4 regions of the Brachybacterium sp. GCM10030268 genome follow, and region 3 is predicted to be linked to each of the others. Evidence: riboswitches for the same ligand, from Rfam matches in the RefSeq annotation. Region 3 holds a riboswitch; each other region holds the start of a gene.
What was found. Region 3 has a riboswitch for thiamine pyrophosphate ahead of thiO (glycine oxidase ThiO). Riboswitches for the same ligand answer to the same signal wherever they lie in the genome.
Positions count from the first base shown of each region.

Region 1: it holds a riboswitch for thiamine pyrophosphate, as region 3 does, so the genes downstream of both, ACFQRD_RS09525 (TenA family protein) here and thiO (glycine oxidase ThiO) in region 3, are expected to answer to the same signal.
Region 2: it holds a riboswitch for thiamine pyrophosphate, as region 3 does, so the genes downstream of both, ACFQRD_RS00660 (ECF transporter S component) here and thiO (glycine oxidase ThiO) in region 3, are expected to answer to the same signal.
Region 4: it holds a riboswitch for thiamine pyrophosphate, as region 3 does, so the genes downstream of both, thiM (hydroxyethylthiazole kinase) here and thiO (glycine oxidase ThiO) in region 3, are expected to answer to the same signal.

Region 1 is NZ_JBHTCW010000005.1:116,448-121,706, reverse strand. Features, by position in the region: gene ACFQRD_RS09540 (NupC/NupG family nucleoside CNT transporter) at 1-118, shown strand, start outside; gene ACFQRD_RS09535 (polysaccharide lyase family 1 protein) at 278-1,519, opposite strand; gene tenA (thiaminase II) at 1,827-2,489, opposite strand; gene ACFQRD_RS09525 (TenA family protein) at 2,486-3,148, opposite strand; TPP riboswitch at 3,265-3,358, opposite strand; gene ACFQRD_RS09520 (hypothetical protein) at 3,605-3,877, opposite strand; gene ACFQRD_RS09515 (homocysteine S-methyltransferase family protein) at 4,106-5,152, opposite strand.
Region 2 is NZ_JBHTCW010000001.1:132,218-137,476, forward strand. Features, by position in the region: gene ACFQRD_RS00640 (ADP-ribosylglycohydrolase family protein) at 1-378, opposite strand, end outside; gene ACFQRD_RS00645 (hypothetical protein) at 452-1,267, shown strand; gene ACFQRD_RS00650 (M13 family metallopeptidase) at 1,317-3,362, shown strand; gene ACFQRD_RS00655 (glycosyltransferase) at 3,382-3,948, shown strand; TPP riboswitch at 3,983-4,090, shown strand; gene ACFQRD_RS00660 (ECF transporter S component) at 4,137-4,718, shown strand; gene ACFQRD_RS00665 (ATP-binding cassette domain-containing protein) at 4,729-5,259, shown strand, end outside.
Region 3 is NZ_JBHTCW010000003.1:119,022-124,280, forward strand. Features, by position in the region: gene ACFQRD_RS06435 (LamB/YcsF family protein) at 1-630, opposite strand, end outside; gene ACFQRD_RS06440 (hypothetical protein) at 736-1,554, shown strand; gene thiE (thiamine phosphate synthase) at 1,652-2,329, opposite strand; TPP riboswitch at 2,456-2,562, shown strand; gene thiO (glycine oxidase ThiO) at 2,557-3,759, shown strand; gene thiS (sulfur carrier protein ThiS) at 3,756-3,998, shown strand; gene ACFQRD_RS06460 (thiazole synthase) at 4,002-4,892, shown strand; gene ACFQRD_RS06465 (ThiF family adenylyltransferase) at 4,886-5,259, shown strand, end outside.
Region 4 is NZ_JBHTCW010000004.1:5,148-10,406, reverse strand. Features, by position in the region: gene ACFQRD_RS07535 (dienelactone hydrolase family protein) at 1-301, opposite strand, end outside; gene ACFQRD_RS07530 (hypothetical protein) at 408-1,328, opposite strand; TPP riboswitch at 1,504-1,603, shown strand; gene thiM (hydroxyethylthiazole kinase) at 1,595-2,428, shown strand; gene ACFQRD_RS07520 (thiamine phosphate synthase) at 2,425-3,147, shown strand; gene thiD (bifunctional hydroxymethylpyrimidine kinase/phosphomethylpyrimidine kinase) at 3,215-4,156, shown strand; gene ACFQRD_RS07510 (hypothetical protein) at 4,238-4,429, opposite strand; gene ACFQRD_RS07505 (hypothetical protein) at 4,671-4,937, opposite strand; gene ACFQRD_RS07500 (prolyl oligopeptidase family serine peptidase) at 5,092-5,259, opposite strand, start outside.

The sequences.
Region 1 (5,259 bases), on a different contig from region 3:
CGGCCAGATCGCCCCCGAGCGCCGTTCCGAGATCGCCCAGATGGGCATCAAGGCCATCCTCGCCGGGACCCTCGCCAACCTCATGAGCGCCACGATCGCCGGCATCCTGCTGGCCTGAGTCGGCGGCCGGCCGGCGCGGCCCCGCCGAGCAGGTCCTCAGGAGTCCGGTGGGCGCTGACCCGGAGCACCTGCTCGGTGGGACGTCGTCGGATACCTGCGGGCAGGCCCGGCCCTGAGATGTCGTGTACCGGCCTCCGGTGGCGGGCTCCCCGGGGTCTTACCGGGAGAGTCCGTGCGCGCCTGCCTTGGCGCGGACGACGGGCTCCACCGCGGGAAGCGGGTGGCGGTGGCCGTACAGGGTCGGGGCCGGGCCCGGGTACTCGACCAGCGCGTCCACGGCCACCTCGTTGTACGCGGCGAGCGGGTCGACGTCCTGTCCATTGAATCGTGTGGCGCCGATGTGCACCTCGGTCCCGCCCCATGCGTGCACGAGCTCCGCGGGGGCCACACCGTCGACGGCACGCACGGCATTGTCCTCGATCCAGAGCTTGGAGTTCACGCCGACTCCCCACGAGTAGACGAAGTGCTCTGCGTCGGGGATGACGAACAGGTTGTTGTAGACGTGGACAGCCCCGTAGCGGACGCGTGGGGCTCGCTCGGCGAGGTTCTCGAACCGGTTGTGATGGAAGGTCACGCGAAGCTTGCCCTCGTCCTCCGGCTTGCTGTCGCTGTTGCCGATCAGCACCGAGGTGCTCCCGTTCCTGATCGTGCTCCAGCTGACGGTGACCAGGTCTGCCTGATTGGTGATGTCGAGCAGGCCGTCGACCCGGTGGACCACGTCGCCGAAGATGGTTTCCTTGGGCTCGCCTGCGCGATACGGTCCGTCGATGGTCAGGTGATCGAGCCACACGTTCTTGGCGCCGATCAGACCGACGACGTCGAAACCCTCGGAGACCCACCCGTCCTGGTTGCGCTGCGGGAAGCAGTTCTCCATGCCGGTGAGCTCCAGGTTCCTCACGATGATGTTCTCGCCGCGCAGGATCAGACTCACACCGATCAGGCGTGCGTCGTCCTCACCGATGAGCGTGAGATTGCTCGGCAGGTCCAGCTGGATGCTGTTCAGCTGTGCCTGGTGGGAACGGTCGCGTGCGTCCTCGAGCGGTCCCTCCGGGTCACCGTCGTAGTGGGCCGGGTCGTACTCCTCGAGGTACGCCTCCAGGTCCCACGCGGGGTCGGCGTAGTCCTCGCACGTCAGCGCAGCCCCGTCGGGCCCCGTGTTCATGTCGATCGTGCCGCGGACCGTGATGATCACGGGCTCGTCGCCGGCTCGCTCGAGCGCGGAGATGAGTTCGGCCTTGGTCGTCACGGTGAACACCATGTCGCCGGCGGCGTCGGCACCTCCCGTGGTGCCGGCGCCGGCGGACCCCCAGCCGTCCCCGGCGCGCAGGGTCTCTCGCGCCGGGTCCTCGGGGCGCGCCTGCGCGGTGGTCGCGCCGACAGCAGTCAGGGGGGCAGCCACCGCTGCGGTGGTCAGGGCTTGCATCAAACGTCGGCGTCGTAGCACGGGCTCTCCTGAGTGTGGATTGCTGTCCTTCGAATGGACCGCCGTCGGCGGGGTCATTCGTCCGATCGCAGCGGGTTCGCCTCTCGGGTACGGCGACCACACAGGGGATGTCGTGGCAGAGCGCGGATCATCCTCGCGCCCTCGCGATGAGAAACCGGTTTCCCGCTGATCTTGGGTGCGACCATACTGTGCCGCTGGCCTCGTATCAACCCTCGATGGCGGGCGGGAACCGATTTCTGGCTGCCCGCCGCGGCGTGGCCCCTCACTCCACGGCGCCGTCCAGCGCCTGCTGCCAGAAGGCGGATTCGAGCCGGGTCGCGGTGCGGAACACCGTGGCCACCTCCTCGAATCGCTGCTCGGTGAGGGACCGCGCCGCCAGGACGTCGAGGTGGGCGATGGCGTCGCGCGCGGCCTGCTGGAACTCCTCGCTCGCGTACTCGGCGATCCAGTCGCGGTAGGGGTGCTCCGGCTGCTCCTCGAGGCGGGGAGCCAGACGGGCCCCGATCTCGGCGTACCCGATCGCGCACGGGGCGAGGGCCACATTCAGATCGAGCTGGTCCCCGACCTGCCCGCTGTCCAGCACGTACCGGGTGTAGGCGACGGTGGCCTGCTTCTCGGGTGCGGCGTCCAGCTGCGAGCGATCGATGCCCCAGCTCGCGGTGAGCCGCACATGCAGCTCGGTCTCGGCCAGGGTCGTCGCGAGGGCATCGGCGGAGTGCTGGATGTCCTCGAGCCGTCGGCTCTTGAAGGCGGCCAGCGCGTTGGCCCGCGCGAACTGGACGAGGAACAGGTAGTCCTGGATCAGGTAGTCCTGGAATGCGGCGAGCGGCAGTGTGCCCGCGCCGAGCTGCTCGACGAACGGGTGGCGGGTGTAATCGTCCCAGTCGGGCAGGGCGGCGGACCTGAGATCGTCGAACAGGCTCATCGTGCCTCCCCGGTGAACGGGTGGAGGTAGGACTGCTCGAAGAAGTCGAGCTCGAGGGCGACGGTGCGCTCGAAGAACTCCCGGGCCCGCTCGGGGCTGCCGGGTCCTGCTGCGTCGAGCTCGGCGTGCAGGAAGTTCACGAAGCCGGCGAAGTCCGGGTTGTCGTGGAGGTCGATCCATTCGGAGTGGACGAAGCTGCTCGGCCGCGGGTCCGGAGCGGCGGCGGCCCAGTCGTGGTAGAGCCATTCGGTGACCACCAGCACGGCGAGGATCGCGGCATAGTCCCGGGTCTCGGCGGCTTCGCGGAAGATGGTGGTGAAGCCGGTGGTCGCCAGCGTGTCCGGGACGGTTGCGCGGTCGTGCTCGCTCACGCCCAGGGACTCGAACGCGCGCAGGAAGTAGGTGTTCTCGTCCCCGGCGACCTCGCCGACGAACTGCGAGAGTCGCAGCCGGGCCTCGAACGCGGGAGCCTCGGCGATGCCGGCGCCGAGGAGCACCAGGAAGCTGTCGAGGAAGCGATGGTCCTGGATCAGGTATCCGGCCATCACCTCATCGGGGATCGACCCGTCGTGGAGCTCCGCCACGAAGCGGTGCTGGACGGCTCGGGTCCAGGTGGGTTCGCTGGCCCCACGGAGGTCGTCGGTGAAAGAGGTGGACATCGGGACTTCTCCTCGTCAGTCGATCCGTCCGGATGGGAGCTCCCGATCCGGTGACCCGGGGCCCGACCTCGAGGCGCGCTCGCGACGCGGCGAGCGGCGCAGTGACGCAGTGACGCAGTGCGACGTCATGACATCCCTCCGCGAGCGCTAACTCGATCAGGTTCGTCGGGTGTGATCTCAGCCCCTGGCGGGGCACCCCGTGTCGACGACGACCTTACCCCGACATAGCAGGAGCCGCCCCGGGACCCCGGCGCTGGGGCCGGGTCCCGGGGCGGCTGAGCGGGGCCGTGATCGCCCACGTCGATCCCCGGAGGGTCACCGATCACGCGACGAGACTCCGCATGACCGATGGGTCGGAGATCAAGCGATCAGGTGGGCCGACGGTCTCGCCGATCAGGTGGGCCGACGGTCCCGCCGGTCAGCGAGCGGCGTCCCGCTGCTTTGGCGGGTCGCCGTTCACTCGGAGTCGAAGGCGCCGTCGTCGGCCCCGAAGGCACTGTCCTCGGAGCCGTCCTCACCGGTCGCCTCGGGGGCGTAGTCCTCGTCGAGCGGGACCTCGCGGCGCTGGTCGAGGACATCCGCTGGATCGGCGTAGGCGGAGGTGACGGAGCCGAGCTCCTCGGAGCCGAGGGCGTCCGTGGTCCCGTCGTCCGGCAGGGCATCGACCTCCTGGTCCAGGGCGTCCTCGAGCGGGGCCTCGGGGGAGTGCTCGTGCGGCGTGCTGGTCATCGTCCTGCTCCTTTCCTCCGGTGGTGTCCGGTCACTGGCAGTATCCGATATTCCGCGCCGATGATCGACTGCTCCGGCCCGCGATCGCTGGAAGCTCAAGCCCTCGCGCCGGGCGGAGCCCCGAGCGACGTCGGGCCGAGTCCCGAGCTCTTCGGGCCGAGTCCCGAACTCTTCGGGCGGAGCCCGGAGCCTCGTCGGGCCGGACCCGTACCTGCCCGGGGCCGACGCTCAGGCGCGCGAGCCCAGGCCGACGATGTGCTCCGGGAGACGCTCGTTGCTGCCGTACATGAAGTGGTTCTCCATGCGCTCGGAGTAGCGGCTCGCCTCGGTGGTGCGGCCGACGGCCTCGGCGACCTCGCGGATGTGGATCGGGGCTGCGCCGCAGCACACCCCGAGGTAGTTCACGCCCAGCTCCAGCGCCTCACGGGCGAAGGCGCTGATCTCGTAGCGGTTGGTCAGCAGCGGATCCAGGGCGGTGGGGAAGGTGCGCCCGTGCGGGGAGGGCACGGCCGCGGCGGGGTCGGAGAGGTTGAAGAACGTCGGCTCCTCCTCCGTGGTGCGGTACGGGATCGGCAGGGCGCCGACGTGGCAGTCCACGGCCTCGCGGATCTCGCGCAGCCACGGCAGCATCGTCGCCGGCCCGCGGAAGCAGTTCAGGCCCACCACGTCGGCCCCGGCCTGCTCCAGGCGCTGTGCGGTCTCGACGATCCCGGCGCCCTCGGCCATCTCCTGGAACGCCATCGGGGCGAGGGTGATCACCACGGGCAGGCCGGAGGCCTTGGCGACCTCGAGCGCGGTCAGCGCCTCCTCGGCGTAGTAGAAGGTCTCCCCGACGATCAGGTCGGCCCCTTCCTCGACGGCCCAGCCGACCATCTCCTCGAACATGCCTCGGACCTCGCGCTGCGTCGTGGTGTCCGCCGGGTCCCAGATGTTGGAGTTGGAGATGTTGCCGGCGACGAGATTGCCCGGGACGGCGTCGGCGACCTCGCGGGCGATCTGCAGAGCGGACCGGTTCAGGGGCTCGAGGAGGTCCTCCTTGCCGATGACGCGCATCTTCTCGCGGTGGCCGTTGTAGGTGAAGGCCTCGACGATGTCGGAGCCGGCGCGCTGGAAGTCCACGTGCAGGGTGCGCAGCGCCTCGGGGTGCTCGAGGGCGACCTCGGGCACGAACTCGCCGGCGGTCAGGTAGCCGCGCCGTTCGAGCTCGAAGAGGAAGCCCTCGGCACAGATGACGGTGCCGGCATCGAGGCGTTCGGTCAGGTGGTTGCGGGTCATGGCGTGCCCTCGTCGTTGCGGTTCCGGTGGTGGCCGCTGGTGACTGTATCCGTGCCTCGGGCCGCGCCGTATGGGTTGTGGCGACGTATGAACGCCGACGACGTCGC
Region 2 (5,259 bases), on a different contig from region 3:
CGCCAGGTCTGCGGCGCGACGCACCACCGTCGAGGTGAGCGTGCCGATATCCGGTGTGCCCAGCGACCAGGAGTACCACTCGCGGGCGATGTGATCTTGAGCGGATTCGATGCGCAGATCGTGCCCGTCCGACGCGGAGATCGCCGCCTCCAGCACCACGATCGCCATGGACGTGTCGTCGGTCCACTCCCCCGGTTGCCAGCCCAGCACTCCGCCACCGATCATGCCGATGTCCTCGGAGGCCACCACCGGAGCGTGGAACTCGTACGGGGCGCCGAGAGCGTCTCCCGTGGCCGCCGCCACCACGGAACCGATGGCGCGCTGGCGCTGCACCGGGGTCAACCCTGGTCCCCTGGTCTCAGCAGCGTCGGTCCTCACGCTCACATCGTTCCACACCGACCGGAATGGTTCCTGAGCCCCGCTACCCTGAGAGGGACTTCGAAGGAGTTCCATGACCGACACCTCCGGCCGCCCCGGCACCACGGGCCAGCCCGCGGAGCAGGCCTGCGCCGACCCGCACGACCACACCGGCCACGACCACCCGCCCACAGGCGCCGACCTGGTGCGCGGCCTGGTCCAGGGCTACTCGATCCTCGCCCTGATCATCCCCGTGCTCGGGGTGGTCCTGCTCCTGGCGATCCTGCCGCTGGCCCCCACCAGCCCCGTGGTGCTCCTGCTGGGCGTCGCCCTGGGCGCCTCGCACCTGCTCGCCCTGGTCGCGACCAGCCTGTTCGTCGCGCGCACCCGCCGGCAGCTGGCCGTGAACCCAGGGCTGCTCGCGGTGCGCAGCACGATCGAGGAGGTGCTGCGCGTGGCCGCGGTGCTGCTGGCGATGCTGCTGTGGCCGGCGGACATCCGCGCCGAGCTCGGCGTGTGGGTCGGCGCGGGCGCAGCCATCGTGTGGCTGGCCCTGGCCACGGTGCAGACGGTCGCGACCCGTCGCCGCATCGCGCGCCCCTCGCAATGGTCCGAGGACGCCGTCTCGACGCTGCTCGCAGGACGCGTCGGCGCCCGCTCCACCGTGATCATGCGGCTGCTGGACGTGATCGGCACCGTCGCCTTCCAGGTGGGAGCGACCGCACTGGTGATCATGTCCCCGGTCCTCGCCATCGGCACCGCGGTCCTCTCCGTCGGCTCGGGCCTGTCCACCCTGGTCATCCAGCGCCGGCCGCCGGCGCAGCGCTCCCGGTCCCCCTGGGCGTACGCCCCACTCGTGATCGGTCTGCTGACCCTCGCCCTCGCCTCGCTGGGTCTGGCGACCCCCTGACGGCGCACCCCCACACCTGTCCCCTCCGTCCGATCCCGCAGGAGCGATGATGACCACTGCCCCCTCGTCCGAGACCACCGCGAACTCCGGCCTCGTCCTCGACCAGGTCGATCCGGGCATCCGCCTCCAGGACGACCTCTTCGGCCACGTCAACGGGCGATGGCTGCGCGAGCACCGGATCCCGGCGGACCGCTCCAGCGACGGAGCCTTCCATCAGCTGCGCGACCTCTCCGAGGAGCGGGTGCGGGAGATCGTCGAGCAGGCGGCGGCAGAGGTCGAGCAGGCGGCGGGGACCGGGGACGGGGCCGCCGAGGGAGCACCCGTCACCGACCGCGGCCGCGTCGGCGCGCTGTACCGCATGTTCATGGACACCGAGGCGATCGAGGCGGCCGGTACCGCGCCCCTCGAGGACATGCTGAGCGCCATCACCGCGGCCGACGACCTCGAGGCCATCACCCGCACCATGGCCGCCCCGGATTCGGGCGCGAGCGCCCTGCTGGCCTACGTGTGGACCGACGACCACGATTCCTCCAGCTACCAGGTCAAACTGCATCAGGGCGGGCTCGGCCTGCCGGATGAGTCCTACTACCGCGAGGAGCACTACGGGCAGATCCGCGAGGCCTACACCGAGCACCTGGCCGCTCTCGCCCGCCTGACCGGCCTGCCCGGCCGCGAGGGCCTGGTCGAGGGCGATGCGGACGCACAGGCCACCGCGGTGATGGACTTCGAGACCCGCCTGGCCGGATGCCACGTCGACGTCGTGCGCCTGCGCGACCGCGAGAAGTCCTACAACCCGATGGACGAGGCGCAGCGCCGCGAGCTGGCCCCGGCCTTCCCCTGGACCGCCTACATCGAGGGCACCGGCGCCCCGGAATCGGTCTTCGACGTGGTCTCGGTCGGCCAGCCCGAGTTCGTCTCCGCCGCTGCCGAGCTGCTGGCCGGCGAGGACCTCGCCGTGCTGCGCACCTGGCTGGCCCTCCACGCCGTCTCCTCGTACGCCCCCTACCTGCCCGCGGCCATCGTCGAGGAGGACTTCGCCTTCTTCGGGAAGGTGCTCTCCGGCGCCGAGGAGCTGCGCGAGCGCTGGAAGCGCGGCGTCGCTTTCGTCGAGGGCGCCGTGGGCTTCGCCGTCGGCCGCGAGTACGTCGACCGCCACTTCCCGCCGGCCCACAAGGAGCGCATGACCGCCCTGGTCGATGCTCTGCTGGAGGCCTACCGCAGCTCGATCGGGACCCTGGAGTGGATGACGCCGGCCACCCGGGAGAAGGCGCTGGCCAAGCTCGAGAAGTTCACACCCAAGATCGGCTACCCCGAGCGCTGGCGCGAGTACGACGGGCTCGAGGTGGTCCCCGGCGACCTGGTCGCCACCGCGCGCGCCGCACGCCGCTTCGACGCCGACTACGAGTACGCCAAGGTCGGCGGCCCCATCGACGAGACCGAGTGGCACATGACGCCGCAGACGGTCAACGCCTACTACAACCCCGGGCGCAACGAGATCGTCTTCCCCGCCGCCATCCTGCAGCCGCCGTTCTTCGACGGCGAGGCGGAGGACGCCGTGAACTTCGGCGGCATCGGCGCGGTCATCGGCCACGAGGTCGGCCACGGCTTCGACGACCAGGGCTCGAAGTACGACGGGGACGGCAACCTGGTCACCTGGTGGACGGCCGAGGACCGTCAGGCCTTCGACGACCGCGCCGCCACCCTCATCGCCCAGTATTCCGAGCTCTCCCCGCGCGACCTCGACGACTCCCACCGCGTCAACGGCGCCCTCACCATCGGCGAGAACATCGGCGACCTCGGCGGTCTCTCCATCGCCGTGAAGGCGTACCTGGCCAGCAGGTCCGCCGAGGAGGCCGCGGCCGAACTGGACGGGTACACCGGTCTGCAGCGCATCTTCCTGTCCTGGGCGACGGTGTGGCGGGGCAAGAACCGCACGCAGGAGGCGATCCGCCGGCTCGCGGTGGACCCGCACGCGCCGATGGAGTTCCGCTGCAACACGGTCGCCGGCCATCTCGACGAGTTCCACAGCGCCTTCGGCGTGCGCGAGGGCGACGGGATGTACCGCGCCCCCGAGGAGCGGGTGTCGATCTGGTGAGCACGACGGTGAGGATCCCGTGAGGCCCGAGGCGCCGTTCTACGTCGGCACCACCAGGCCCTCCTGGGTCGGGTGGACCCGCATCGCCCTGACCCTGCTGTTCGGTGCGGTCCTGGCGCTGGTGCTGGCCCAGCGCGGCCTCGTGGCCGCCGTGCCGCCGACCGCCGGGGTGTTCGCCCTGCTGGCGCTGTGGACCTGGATGGGCCAGCACACGCGCTTCATCGTCGACGACCGCGGCCTCACGGTGAGCCTCGGCGGGTTCCTCCCGCGCCCGACGTGGCCGCTGGCCGGCTTCCGCACCGTCCAGTACCGCATCGTGCCGCAGCCTGCCGTCGGGGCGAGCCTCGGCGGCTACGGATGGCGCCGCGGCATGGTGATCCCCGCCCGGCCCGAGGAGCTGCGGCCCGTCGGCGACCGGAAGCTGCTGACCGGCGGTGAGACGCGGCAGTCCTACCGCATGGTCGTCACCCGGCCGGGGACCATGGTCGAGATCGTCGGCCGCGAGGGCACCGGGTATCTGCTGACGCCCGAGGACCCCGAGGCGACGGCCGCGGCCATCGACCAGGCGATCCGGGCGCGGCGCTGACGCCACCGCCGAGGGAGTATCCTGAGTGCTGGTCATCCACTGACAGGGGAGCACCAACGGGGTGCTGAGAGTGCGCGAACCTGCGCAGACCCTCGAACCTGATCCGGTTCACACCGGCGTAGGGAGTCGGGATATCCGTGCGGCATCGATGATGCCGTGCGCCCCTTCCGTGAGAGGAAGGAGAAGTGATGACACGCTTTCGCACCATTGATCTGCTGGTCACCGTCATGATCGGGGCAGCCTTCGGCGTCGCGTTCCTGGGGTACGGCCAGCTCTACACCCTGATCAGCCCGCTGACGATGGCGTTCCGCCCCGCCGAGGGTCTGCTGGTGGGCATCTGGTTCCTGCCCGCCGTCCTCGCCGCCCTGATCGTCCGCAAGCCCGGCGCGGCGCTGCTGGCCGAGATGATCGCGGCATGCCTCGAGATGCTGCTGGGCGGCCAGTGGGGCTGGGGCACCGTGGTCTCCGGCCTGCTGCAGGGCGGCGGCGTCGAGCTCGCCGTCGCGCTGACCGCGTACCGCCGCTTCACGCTGCCGGTGGCCGTCCTCGGCGGAGTCCTCGCCGGCGGTCTGGAATGGATCTGGGAGCGCTTCGCCTACTACCCCGAGATGAGCTGGCCCTTCGCCCTCATCCTGCTCGGGTTCTTCCTCGTCTCCGGCGCCGCGCTGGGCGGCGGCCTGGGCTGGGCCGCGACCCGTGCCCTGGTGGCCACCGGCGCGGTGGATTCGCTCGCCGCGGGACGGGAGCACGCCCGCGCCGCCGCGGCGTGAGGACTGCGGCGTGAGAACCAGGGAATCCGCCGCCGGGGCCGCGCTTGCGCTGTCCCGGCTCAGCTGGCGCCCGAACTCGCGGCGGGAGCCGACGGTCGCCGACCTCGACCTGAGCATCCCCGCCGGTCAGCGCGTGCTGCTCGCCGGCGCGAGCGGCAGCGGGAAATCGACGGTGCTGCGCGCCCTCGCCGGTCTTCTCGATGAGGAGGCCGGCGAGCTCTCGGGGCACATGGCGGTCTCGTCCCGGCCCGGAGAGCGCGGCCTGCTGCTGCAGAATCCCGCGCACGCGCTGGTGGCCGCGACCGTGGGCCGCGATGCCGCCTTCGGGCCCGAGAACGCGGCCCTGCCCCGGCCGGAGGTCCACCGGCGGGCCGCGGCGGCGCTGGATGCCGCGCAGGTGGACCTGGAGCCCTCGCGCGGCCCGCTGGAGGCCTCCGGCGGGCAGCAGCAGCGCATCGCCCTGGCCGGCGCCCTCGCGCTCGGCCCGGACATGCTGCTGCTGGACGAACCCACGAGCATGCTCGACGCCGAGACCGCCCAG
Region 3 (5,259 bases):
GCGCACCCGTCCCTCGGAGGCGATCGACAGTGCCTGCTCGGCGACCGCCTCCGGGTCGGTGAGCACAGCGCCCGGACGACTGCGCGGCATCAGGGTGCCATCGCCCAGGTAGGCGCGGTCGGCGAAGCCCTCGAGCACCACCTCGATCCCGGCCTCCCGTGCCCTCTCCACGACCACGGCGCCCGGCGCGGCGACCAGCGGGAGGTCCCCGAGGTCGCGTAGCGCCTGGATCACGGCGCCGGCCTGGGCCTCGTGGCGAGCCAGGGTGTTGTACAGGGCGCCGTGGGGCTTCACGCCCCGCACCGCGGTGCCCTCGGCGCGGGCCATCGCCTCCAGCGCGCCGACCTGGACGATCAGCAGATCGGTGAGGTCGGCCGGGGCGATGTCCAGGAATCTCCGGCCGAAACCGGCCAGGTCCGGGTAGGCGACGTGCGCGGTGATCGCGACCCCGTGCTCGGCGGCGGCCCGGCAGGCGGCGCGCATCGTCCCCGGATCCCCGGCGTGCCCTCCGCAGGCGATGTTCGCCGTGGTCACCACCTCGAGCATGGCCGCGTCATCACCCATCGACCACGCGCCGAAGCCCTCACCCAGATCGGCGTTGAGGTCGCACACGGGATGGTCGGCGCTCATGCGGCTGCTCTCCTTCGCTCTGCCCGCCACGACGACGGGGTCACCGCTCATTGTCCGCGCACGGCGCCGGCGCGGCCAGGGGTGACGGGCGGTAGTGTCGCGGCCATGAGCGAGCGCCCGACCGACCAGACCGATCCGTCGCCGCGCGCGGGCTCCTCGGCGCCGGACAGCTCCGCCGCGCACCACGTCCTGGACCAGGCCGACGGCGGCGAGCCCCGCCGGCTGCTGTCGCTGAGCGATGAGCAGCTGGCCGGTCTCGACGGGCACCAGCAGCCCCAGTTCACCGCCATGCCCTGGCTCGACCAGCGCCCCGACCAGGCCGCCGTCGCGGCCGACGTCGGACTGCGCTCGCTGATCGCCGACGGGCGGGTCAGCGCTGCCCGGGACGGGGCGACCGGGCGGCTGCGATGGGTGGCCGGCACCGAGCTCCGCGGCTGCCAGCTGCTGCGCCGCACCGCCGCGCGATTCGCCACCGCGGAGCGCACGGTGCAGTCCGAGAGCGGCCCGCTGGTCAGCCGCGCGTACTACTACGTCCATGAGACCGGTGTGCTCGAGGAGGAAGTGACCCCGTCGGGCATCCACCACTTCACACCGTTGCGGGTCGAGCAGGTCCCCGCCCGGATCGCCACGCTGATCGACCCGAACTCCGTCGCCGGCCAGGGCGGCGCCCCGGTCACCGTGCGCCGCACCGAGCTCGCCTCAGGACACCCGCTCGCCGCCCGGCTCGCCGACACCCGTGCCCAGAGCGTGCTGACCACAGTGCACGCCGACGACGACAGCGTGCAGCAGGTCAGCGTGTATGTCACCGGCAGCGAGGTGCTCACGATGGAGGCGCTGGACCCGGCCGCCGAGGACCCGCCGCTGGAGTTCCGGCCCGTCGACGCGGGCGACCTGGTCGCACTCGCCGCGGCCGTCGTCTCCTGAGCGCCTCCCGCAGGATTCGCCGGCCCGCGCGCGGCCCATCGCGCTGGTCAGAGGCTTCCGCGGGGCCCCTCAGCTCGTGAGGACGTCTCAGCGTCGGTCAGCTCGTGAGGGCGTCCCGCAGCGTCCGGGCCGCTGCCTCGGGATCGTCGGCCTCGGTCACGGCGCGGACCACCACGATCCGCTCGACACCGGCGCCGAGCAGCTCGGGGACACGTTCCGCGTCGACTCCGCCGATGGCGAAGAACGGCTTCGCGTCCCCCGTCCGCTGGGCGGCGGCGCGCGGCAGGTCGAGGCCGACGGGGGCGCGGTCCGGCTTCGTCGGCGTCGCCCACACCGGACCGGTGCAGAAGTAGTCCAGACCCGCATCGGCGTCGGCCGCCTCCATCTGCTCGATGGTGCGGGTCGAGCGGCCGATCAGGACGTCGCGGCCCAGCAGCGCACGGGCATCCAGCGTGCTCAGGTCGCCCTGGCCGAGGTGGAGGATGTCCGCGCCGGCCAGCGCGGCGACGTCGGCCCGGTCATTGGCCGCCAGCAGCGTGCCGTGCGCGTCGGCGATCGGCCGCAGCGCCCGCAGGGCCTCGACCTCGGCGCGGGCCTCGGCCGCCTTGTCCCGCACCTGCAGGATGTCCACTCCGCCGCGGAAGGCGGCCTCGGCGAAAGCCAGCAGGCCCTCGAGCCCGCGCGAGAGGTCGACGCAGACGTACAGGCGGGAGGCGCGCAGGGCTTCGCGGCGCCGGGCACCGGCCTCGCTGGTCGCCGACGAGTGAGCGTTCATGGGCACAGCCTGGCACAGAGCGTGACCGGGACCCGGAACCTCCGGCCTGCCGGCGCCGTGCCGCCGGCACCGTGCCGCAGGCACTGGCCCGCCGGCTCGTCGGCGTCTGCGCCGGCGCGTAGACTCGAGGGGTTCCGTGGGAGCCCGAGACGCCGGGCTGAGAGGGCGCAGCGCGCCGACCACCAGCACTGGATGCGGATCATGCCGCCGTCAGGAGGAATCTCAGGATGCGTGCCATGCATGTCGCCGTCATCGGCGCGGGCATCGTCGGCCTGCTCACCGCCGCCGAGCTGCGAGCGCGTGGTCACCGCGTGGAGATCCACGCCGAGGGGGTCGCCGACGGGGCCACGTTCGCGGCCGCCGGGATGCTCGCCCCCGCCGCGGAGATCCAGGTCGGGCAGGGCCCGCTGTGGGCCATCATGCGCGAGGCCTCCCAGGCGCACCGCGATCTCGCGAGCCGCCTCGCCGCGCGCACCAGCGTGGACCCCGGCTACCGGGACGATTCGACCGTGATGATCGGACGGGACCACGCCGACGCCGCCGCGCTGCGCGACCTGGCCGAGATCCAGCGCTCCACCGGAGCGGCCGTCCGCGAGCTCACACCCCGGGAGCTGCGCCGTCTCGAGCCCGCCCTGGCCCGCGGCATCGCCGGCGCGCAGCTGATCGAGCACGACCACCAGGTCGACCCGCGGCGCCTGGCCGCCGCCGTCCAAGACATCCTGGCCGGAGCGGGCGGACCCGGGGACGGCCCCGCCGTTGCCATCCACCGTCGCCGCCTCACCTCGCTCGAGGAGATCGACGCCGAGCGGATCGTGCTGGCCGCAGGGCTGGGTGCGGGAGAGATCGCGGGCCCGCACCGCCGCCTCGGCCTCGCCCTGCGCCCCGTCCACGGCGACATCCTGCGCGTGCGCGTGCCGACCTCGCTGCTGGCCCCGGGCGAGGACAACCTGGTGGCCCGCACCGTGCGCGCCACCGTGCGGGGACGATCCGTCTACCTGGTCCCGCGCGCCGATCGCCACCTGGTCATCGGTGCCACCAGCCGCGAGGACGACCTCGCCGGCACCTCCACCGGCGGCGTCCACCAGCTGCTCCAGGACGCGATCGAGATCGCCCCGTCCGTGCGGGAGACCGAACTGGTCGAGGTCACCACCCGGGCACGCCCCGGCACCCCCGACGACCTCCCGCTGCTGGGCCCCGTGCCCGGCGATGACCGCGTGATCGTCTCGACCGGCTACCACCGCCACGGGATCCTGCTGTCCGCTTGGGCCGCCCAGCGCACCGCCGAGCTGCTCGAGGACCCCGCCGCGCCCCGCTCGCAGCTGCTCGACGCGGTCCGGCCCGAACGCTTCACCATCCCACCGCCGACGGCGTCCCTCCCGCCATCCCCCGTACCCAGCGCCACCGCCTCATCCGCCCAGGAGAACCCATGAATCTGTCCCTGACCGTCAACGGCGACGAGGTCGCACTCCCGCCGGGAAGCACCGTCCGCGACCTGGTCAGCTCCCGCCTCGGCCAGGAGATCGGCGAGGACGGCCGCGCGAGCGACGGCAGTCCGCTCGGCGTCGCCGTCGCCCTGGACGACACCGTCGTGCCCCGCACCCGCTGGGCCACGACGCCCGTGCCCGATGGCGCGCGCTGCGAGTTCGTCACCGCCGTGCAGGGAGGCTGACCCATGACCCGTCCCTCCGCACGTCCCGACCTCGCCGACGACTCGTTCACCATCGCCGGCACGCCCCTGACATCGCGCCTGATCATGGGCACCGGCGGGGCCACCGACCTCGCCGCGCTCGAACGCGCCCTGGTCGCCTCCGGCACCGCGCTGACCACCGTCGCGATGCGCCGCTTCTCCGCGGCCACCGGCAACTCGGTGTTCACGCTGCTCGAGCGGCTCGGGATCAAGGTGCTGCCCAACACCGCCGGCTGCTTCAGCGCCCGCGACGCCATCCTCACCGCGGAGCTCGCCCGTGAAGCGCTGGAGACGGACTGGATCAAGCTCGAGGTCATCGCCGACGAGGACACCCTCCTGCCCGACGGCATCGAACTGGTCGAGGCGACCGCCGAGCTGGTCCGGCGCGGCTTCACCGTGCTGCCCTACACCACCGACGATCCCGTCCTGGCCCGTCACCTCGCCGACGCCGGCGCCGCCGCGGTGATGCCGCTCGGCTCACCGATCGGGACGGGCCTGGGCATCCTGAACCCGCACAACATCGAGCTGATCACCGCCCAGGCCAGCGTCCCGATCGTGCTCGACGCCGGGATCGGCACCGCCTCGGACGCGGCGCTGGCCATGGAGCTGGGATGCGACGCCGTTCTCGTGGCCAGCGCCGTCACCCGCGCCCAGGACCCCGAGGCCATGGCCCGGGCGATGGACTGGGCCGTGCGCGCGGGACGCGCCGCCGCCGGGGCGGGACGGATCCCGCAGCGCCGCCTGGCGCTGGCCTCCTCCAGCTTCGAGGGACTCATCGAGAGCGACGCCGTCGACGCCGACGATGCCGGGGACACCGAGGCGGTCGGCGCGGCCGGGGCGCCCGCCGCGACCGGACGGATGGCCGAGTCATGGTGAGCGCAGTCCCCGGCCGCAGCCCGTCGGCCGCCGTCTCCCACGGCCAGAGGCTCCCACCGCTCGCCGAACCCGGCCCCGAGCTGACGGCGGAGCAGATCGAGCGCTACCGGCGCCAGATCACCCTCGACCAGATCGGCACCCTGGGCCAGCGCCGCCTGCGCGCGGCGCGGGTGCTGCTGATCGGGGCCGGCGGCCTGGGCAGCCCGGCGCTGAGCTATCTCGCCGGAGCCGGGATCGGCACGATCGGCATCATCGATGACGACGACGTCGACGTCTCCAACCTCCATCGCCAGGTCATCCACGGCACTGAGGACGTCGGCACCCCGAAGGTCGCATCGGCCGCCCGCGCCGCCCATCGGCTGAACCC
Region 4 (5,259 bases), on a different contig from region 3:
CGGCTCGCTCCCAGGGCAGCTGCTGGGTCAGGGTCATGGCCTCGCCGAGCCAGGACTCCGCGTCCTCCCAGTCGTCGATGCCGACGATCGGCGGATCGAGGCGGGCGAAGAGCTGCGGGGCCAGCACCGCATAGCCGAGCGCGGCGAGATCTGCGCAGCGCCGCTGGATGTAGTCGGAGACGCCGAAGATCTCCTGCAGCACCACGAGGCCGGGCACCGGCTCCTCGCGGTGCTCGGGCAGCCAGAGCAGTCCGGGCAGGTCGCCGGCATCGGTGGGGATGGGCAGTGTGGTCGCGCTCACGCGATGACTGTATCGCGAGGGGCGCCGGGCACTCACTCGCCCTGCGGCCTCCCCCGCTCGGCCGCACGGCCTGGCCGCGATGCTCGGTCGCTCCGCTGGACGACGGTCACAGGGTCTCGATGCCCACCAGCAGGCCCTGGTCGTTGCCGGCGAATGCCCCGGGCGCCACCTCCAGCTCCCACTGATCGCCGCCGGCGGTGGTCGCGGTGCAGGCCACCGGTTCGAAGGTCGCGAAGGAGAGGCCGTCCTGGCAGGTCACGTCCTCCCAGTCGGCGTAGTCGACGGGGACGTAAGCATTCGGGGAGGTGAGCACCTCCAGCGTGTGCTGCGCGAGCTGCTCGGAATCCAGGTCTTCGGCCCCGAACGTCGAGCTGACGCCGAGGCCGGTGAGGGACACGGTCTCCTTCAGCAGGACCTCGGCCGGCCCGGTCAGGGCGCCGCCGGTGGTGAACAGGATCGCGACCCTGCTGCCGGCGGTGAAGTCCTCCTCGGACGGGATCCGCACCGAGTGCGCCGTCCATTCCTGGTCCGGGTCGGGAGAGTCGACGCTCGCCGGGCCCATGCACGACGCGGTGGCGCCCGGGCTGAGCGTGAGCTCGTCGTAGCACTCGGCCATCCCGCCGAGGGGCCCGGTCAGCAGGGCGGCCAGCTGGTCGGGGCTGCGCACGAGGTCGCCCTCACCGGGCTCCTCGGGTCCCAGATCGGTGACGAGCACGAGACGGGTCTCAGGCTCCGTCGGCTCCGTCGCCTCGTCCTCGTCGCCGGCACCCACCCCATCGTTCTGTTCGGCTCCCTCGTCCGAGTCCCCGTTCCCCTGCTCACTGCTGGTCGCGGCGCCCCCGCCGTCGCTGCTGTTCTGCCCGGCTCCCTGCCCTTCCCCCTGATCTGATGTCTCGGACGGTGCCCCCGCGCTGTCCTCCCCGTCGGCTCCGGCGCTCGTGCTGCAGGCCGACGCGGACAGCAGCGCCGCCCCCGCGGCGACGGTCAGTACGGTGCGGGCCCGGCGTGCGGTGCTCGTGATGGTCATGGCGTCCTCTCCGCCGACTGCGGGAGACGGTTGTCCGTCGTGGATCCGCGTCGATGCGTTGCCGCTCACACCGTCGCATCAGGTCAAGGGAAGGTCAAGAGAGTGCCATGGAACTACAGACTTGAGAGTGTGAAGATCCTGTGTGCCCCTGCGCCGCCCCCTGCTAGAGTCGCCGACCAGTGACGCGGGGTGCCGTCGAGAAGCGGCGGCTGAGAGCACACCCGTCGAACCTGCCCTGGTCTGCACCTGCGAAGGGATCGTCACCGATGACTACGAGCACGCCCGAGAACCGACTGCGCAGCGCCCTCGAGGCGCTCAGCGGGCACAGCCCGCTCGTCCACTGCATCACCAACACCGTCGTCCAGCAGATCACCGCCGACGTCCTGCTGGCCATCGGGGCCGCCCCCGCGATGGTGGACCACCCGCAGGAGGCGCCGGTCTTCGCCGCTGCGGCCGACGCACTGCTGGTGAACACCGGCACCGTGGCCGAGGGACAGGTGCAGGCGATGCCCGCCGCCGCCCGCGCCGCCCGCGACGCCGGACGGCCCTGGGTGCTCGACCCGGTCGCCGTCGGCTCGCTGCCCGTCCGCACCCCGCTGGCGCACGAACTGCTGACCCTCGGGCCCGCCGCCGTCCGCGGCAACGCCTCCGAGATCGCCGCGCTCGCCGGCACCGGCGGGGGAGGGCGCGGCGTCGATTCCACCGACACGGTCGAGGCGGTGCTCGACGCCGCCCGCGACCTCTCCGCCCGCACCGGTGCCGTGGTCGCGGTCTCCGGGGAGCGCGACGCGATCGTCTCCGCGGGTCGCACCACAGTGCTGACCAGCGGCGACGCCCTGCTCGCGCGAGTGATCGGTACCGGCTGCGCGCTCGGCGCGACCTGCGCCGCCCTCCTGGGCTCAAGTCGCGACACCGACCTCACTCCCCACGACGCGGTGCTCGCCGCACATGCCCTGCACGGCGCCGCCGGAACCCTCGCCGCGCGCGAGGCGCAGGGAGTCGGGTCCTTCGCCGTCGGCTGGCTCGATGCGCTGGACACCCTCACGCCCGCCGACGTGCTCGAGCTCGTGGGTCTTCAGGAGCAGGCGGCCCCGGCGTGATCCGGCCGTCCCTGCGCACCGCCCATGCGGCCGACTTCTCGCTGTACCACGTCACCGACTCGGCGCTGTCCGGCGGGATCGACGCGGTGCCCGGCGTGGTCCTCGCCGCCGTCCGCGGCGGAGCGGGCGCGATCCAGCTGCGGGACAAGGACGCCTCCGACGCCGACCTGCTCGAGCTGGTCCGCGCATGCCGGGAACGCCTGGCGAGCGAGCTCGGCCCTCGCGCCCAGAAGGTGCCCTTGTTCGTCAACGACCGTCTCGGTGTGGCCGAGGCCGCGCGGTGCCACCTCCACGTGGGCCAGAGCGACGTCGCCGCGGCCGCTGCCCGCGAGGTGCTCGGGGAGGAGCTGATGATCGGCCTCTCCGCCGGCACCGCCGGCCAGGTGCGCGCCGCGCTCGCGGAGGACACGGCCGACGTGCTGGGCATCGGCCCGATCCGCGCGACCGCCACCAAGGCCGATGCCGCGCCGCCGCTCGGCCTGGAGGGACTGGGGGAGTGCCTGGACCCGTGGCGGCAGGCGCGGCACGTATCGGCCGCCTCAGCTCCGCTGGCCGTCGCCATCGGCGGCATCGACCATCGCCTCGCCCCGGAGATCGCGGCGACCGGTGTGGACGGTCTCTGCGTGGTCTCGGCCATCGCCGCGGCACCCGACCCCGCTGCGGCCGCCGGCCGACTCCGAGAAGCCATCGACCAGGGCCGCTCATCCAGCAGGCCGTGACCACCTGTCCGCGGACCCCGGCTCCCCACCGGCCCGGCTCCGCAGCACACCCCAGGAGGACCGCCCCATGCGACCACCCACAGCACTGACCATCGCCGGCTCCGACCCCAGCGGCGGCGCCGGCTTCCAGGCCGACCTGAAGACGTTCACGGCACTCGGCGTCTACGGCACCACCGCGATCACCGCCGTGATCGCGCAGAACACCCGCGGCGTGCAGTCCGTGACGCCGATGACCGCCGAGGACGTCCAGTCGCAGCTGACCAGCGTGCTGGATGACATCCCGCTGGACGCCACCAAGCTGGGGATGCTCACCTCCGCCGAGGTCGTCGCCGCCGTCGCCGAGACCATGGCCGCGCGAGCCGGCCAGTTCGGCACCGTCGTGCTCGACCCGGTCATGGTCGCCACCAGCGGCGATGAACTGCTGCCCCGGCAGGCGGCACAGAACCTGCGCGAACTGCTGCTGCCGCTGGTGCACGTGATCACGCCGAACCTGCCCGAAGCGGCGAAGCTGCTGGATGCGGAGGTCGCCCCCGATGTCGAGACCATGCAGGAGCAGGCCGTGCGGCTGCAGCAGCTGGGTCCCGCCGTCGTGGTCCTCAAGGGCGGGCACCACGATGACGACGAGGTCGTCGACGTCGTCGCTCACCCCGGCGGCGTGGACCTGCTGCGGGCCGAGCGCGTGCGCACCCGCGCCACCCACGGCACCGGGTGCACGCTCTCCGCGGCGATCGCCGCGCAGTACGCGCGCATCGCGATGGTCCGCTCAGCGGGGCCCGACGCCCTGGGTGCGCTCGCCGCCACCATGGACGCCTCGCACGAGAGGGTCGGCGAATCCGAAGCAGGAGACGACCTGGCCGCGGTCGGCGCGGGGCGTGACTTCCTGCAGCGGGCGCTGATCGGCGGCGCCGCCTATGACCTCTCGTTCGCGCCGGAGCAGGGGCACGGCCCGGTCGACCATCTGGTCACCGTGGCGCGCCGGGAGCCGGGCGGGCACACGGCGAGTGCCTGAGCGCTCGGCCGCTGACCGGGCCGCCGCTGACCGGACCCGACGGAAGAACGTTCCCGCGGGAACGTTCTCCGGCTGGTGGTCTCAGGCGGAGCGAGCGGAGAGGTGGCGGGAGCTGACCGCGAGGGGGCCGGTGGCCTCCACCAGGCCGGTCAGGGTCTCGTCCCTCTCCCGCGCGAAGATCTGGGCTTCGTCGGCTGCCGTCTCGGGCTGGAGATCGGGCTCGAGGTAGTCGAAATGCTCGGCTGCGCTGGGGTGTGTGTCGGTGACCTTCATCGGTGCCTCCTGGGGAAGTCAGGCGGTGTTCACCGGCCGTTAGTCGACCAGGTGCGATAAGCATGGCACCACGGGCTCGGATTCCCGGGAAAGACACCTGGGATTTTGGTGGATGGAGGCGGCCTGGGGAGGAACGGTCCGCGGAGCCGGCCCGAGGGGTGGTCCTGGGACGGTGAGCCCTGGCTCGCTCGGTCCTGCTTCGCTCAGTCCTGGCGCGCTCAACCCGCGTGCGGCCGCGCGGTCAGAGCTCGTCGTCCCCGGCGTGCCCGTCGGCCCGGCGGCGGGCACGGTCCTGCGCGGCGTCCTCGATCTCTTCCTGGCTCTTCGAGCCGCGGCGGTCCCGGAATCCGAGGGCGACCCCGAGTGCGGCGCCGAAGATGAATCCGATTCCCGCGCCGAGGAAGAGATTGTTGAAGATGGACAGGCCCACGCCGATCCCCACCGTGAATCCGATGATCATCCCGAAGGGCAGCCAGGTCGCGTCGAAGCGTCGTCTGCTGTCGGCCATCATCCCTCCTCCGGTCAGTGCTGGATCCATGGTCGCCGGCACTCGGGGCGCGGCCTCGGGACCAGCGATCCTCTGAGGCTCCCCAGCCTATCCGGTCGACGGCAGATCACCGAGGTCAGGGCTCCGCGGGGCCGTGTGGATCACGACCGGTCGGTCACCAGGGCAGGGCGTCGGGGATCGGGTCGGCGCCGAGCACATGCTGGTCGCAGAAGGCCAGCACCGTCCGGTTCCAGGCGAGGGCGTTCGAGGGTGTCTGCACCCAGTGGTTCTCGCTGGTCAGCTGCAAGAACCGGTGCGGCATGGTCTCGGGCGGGCCGTCCCA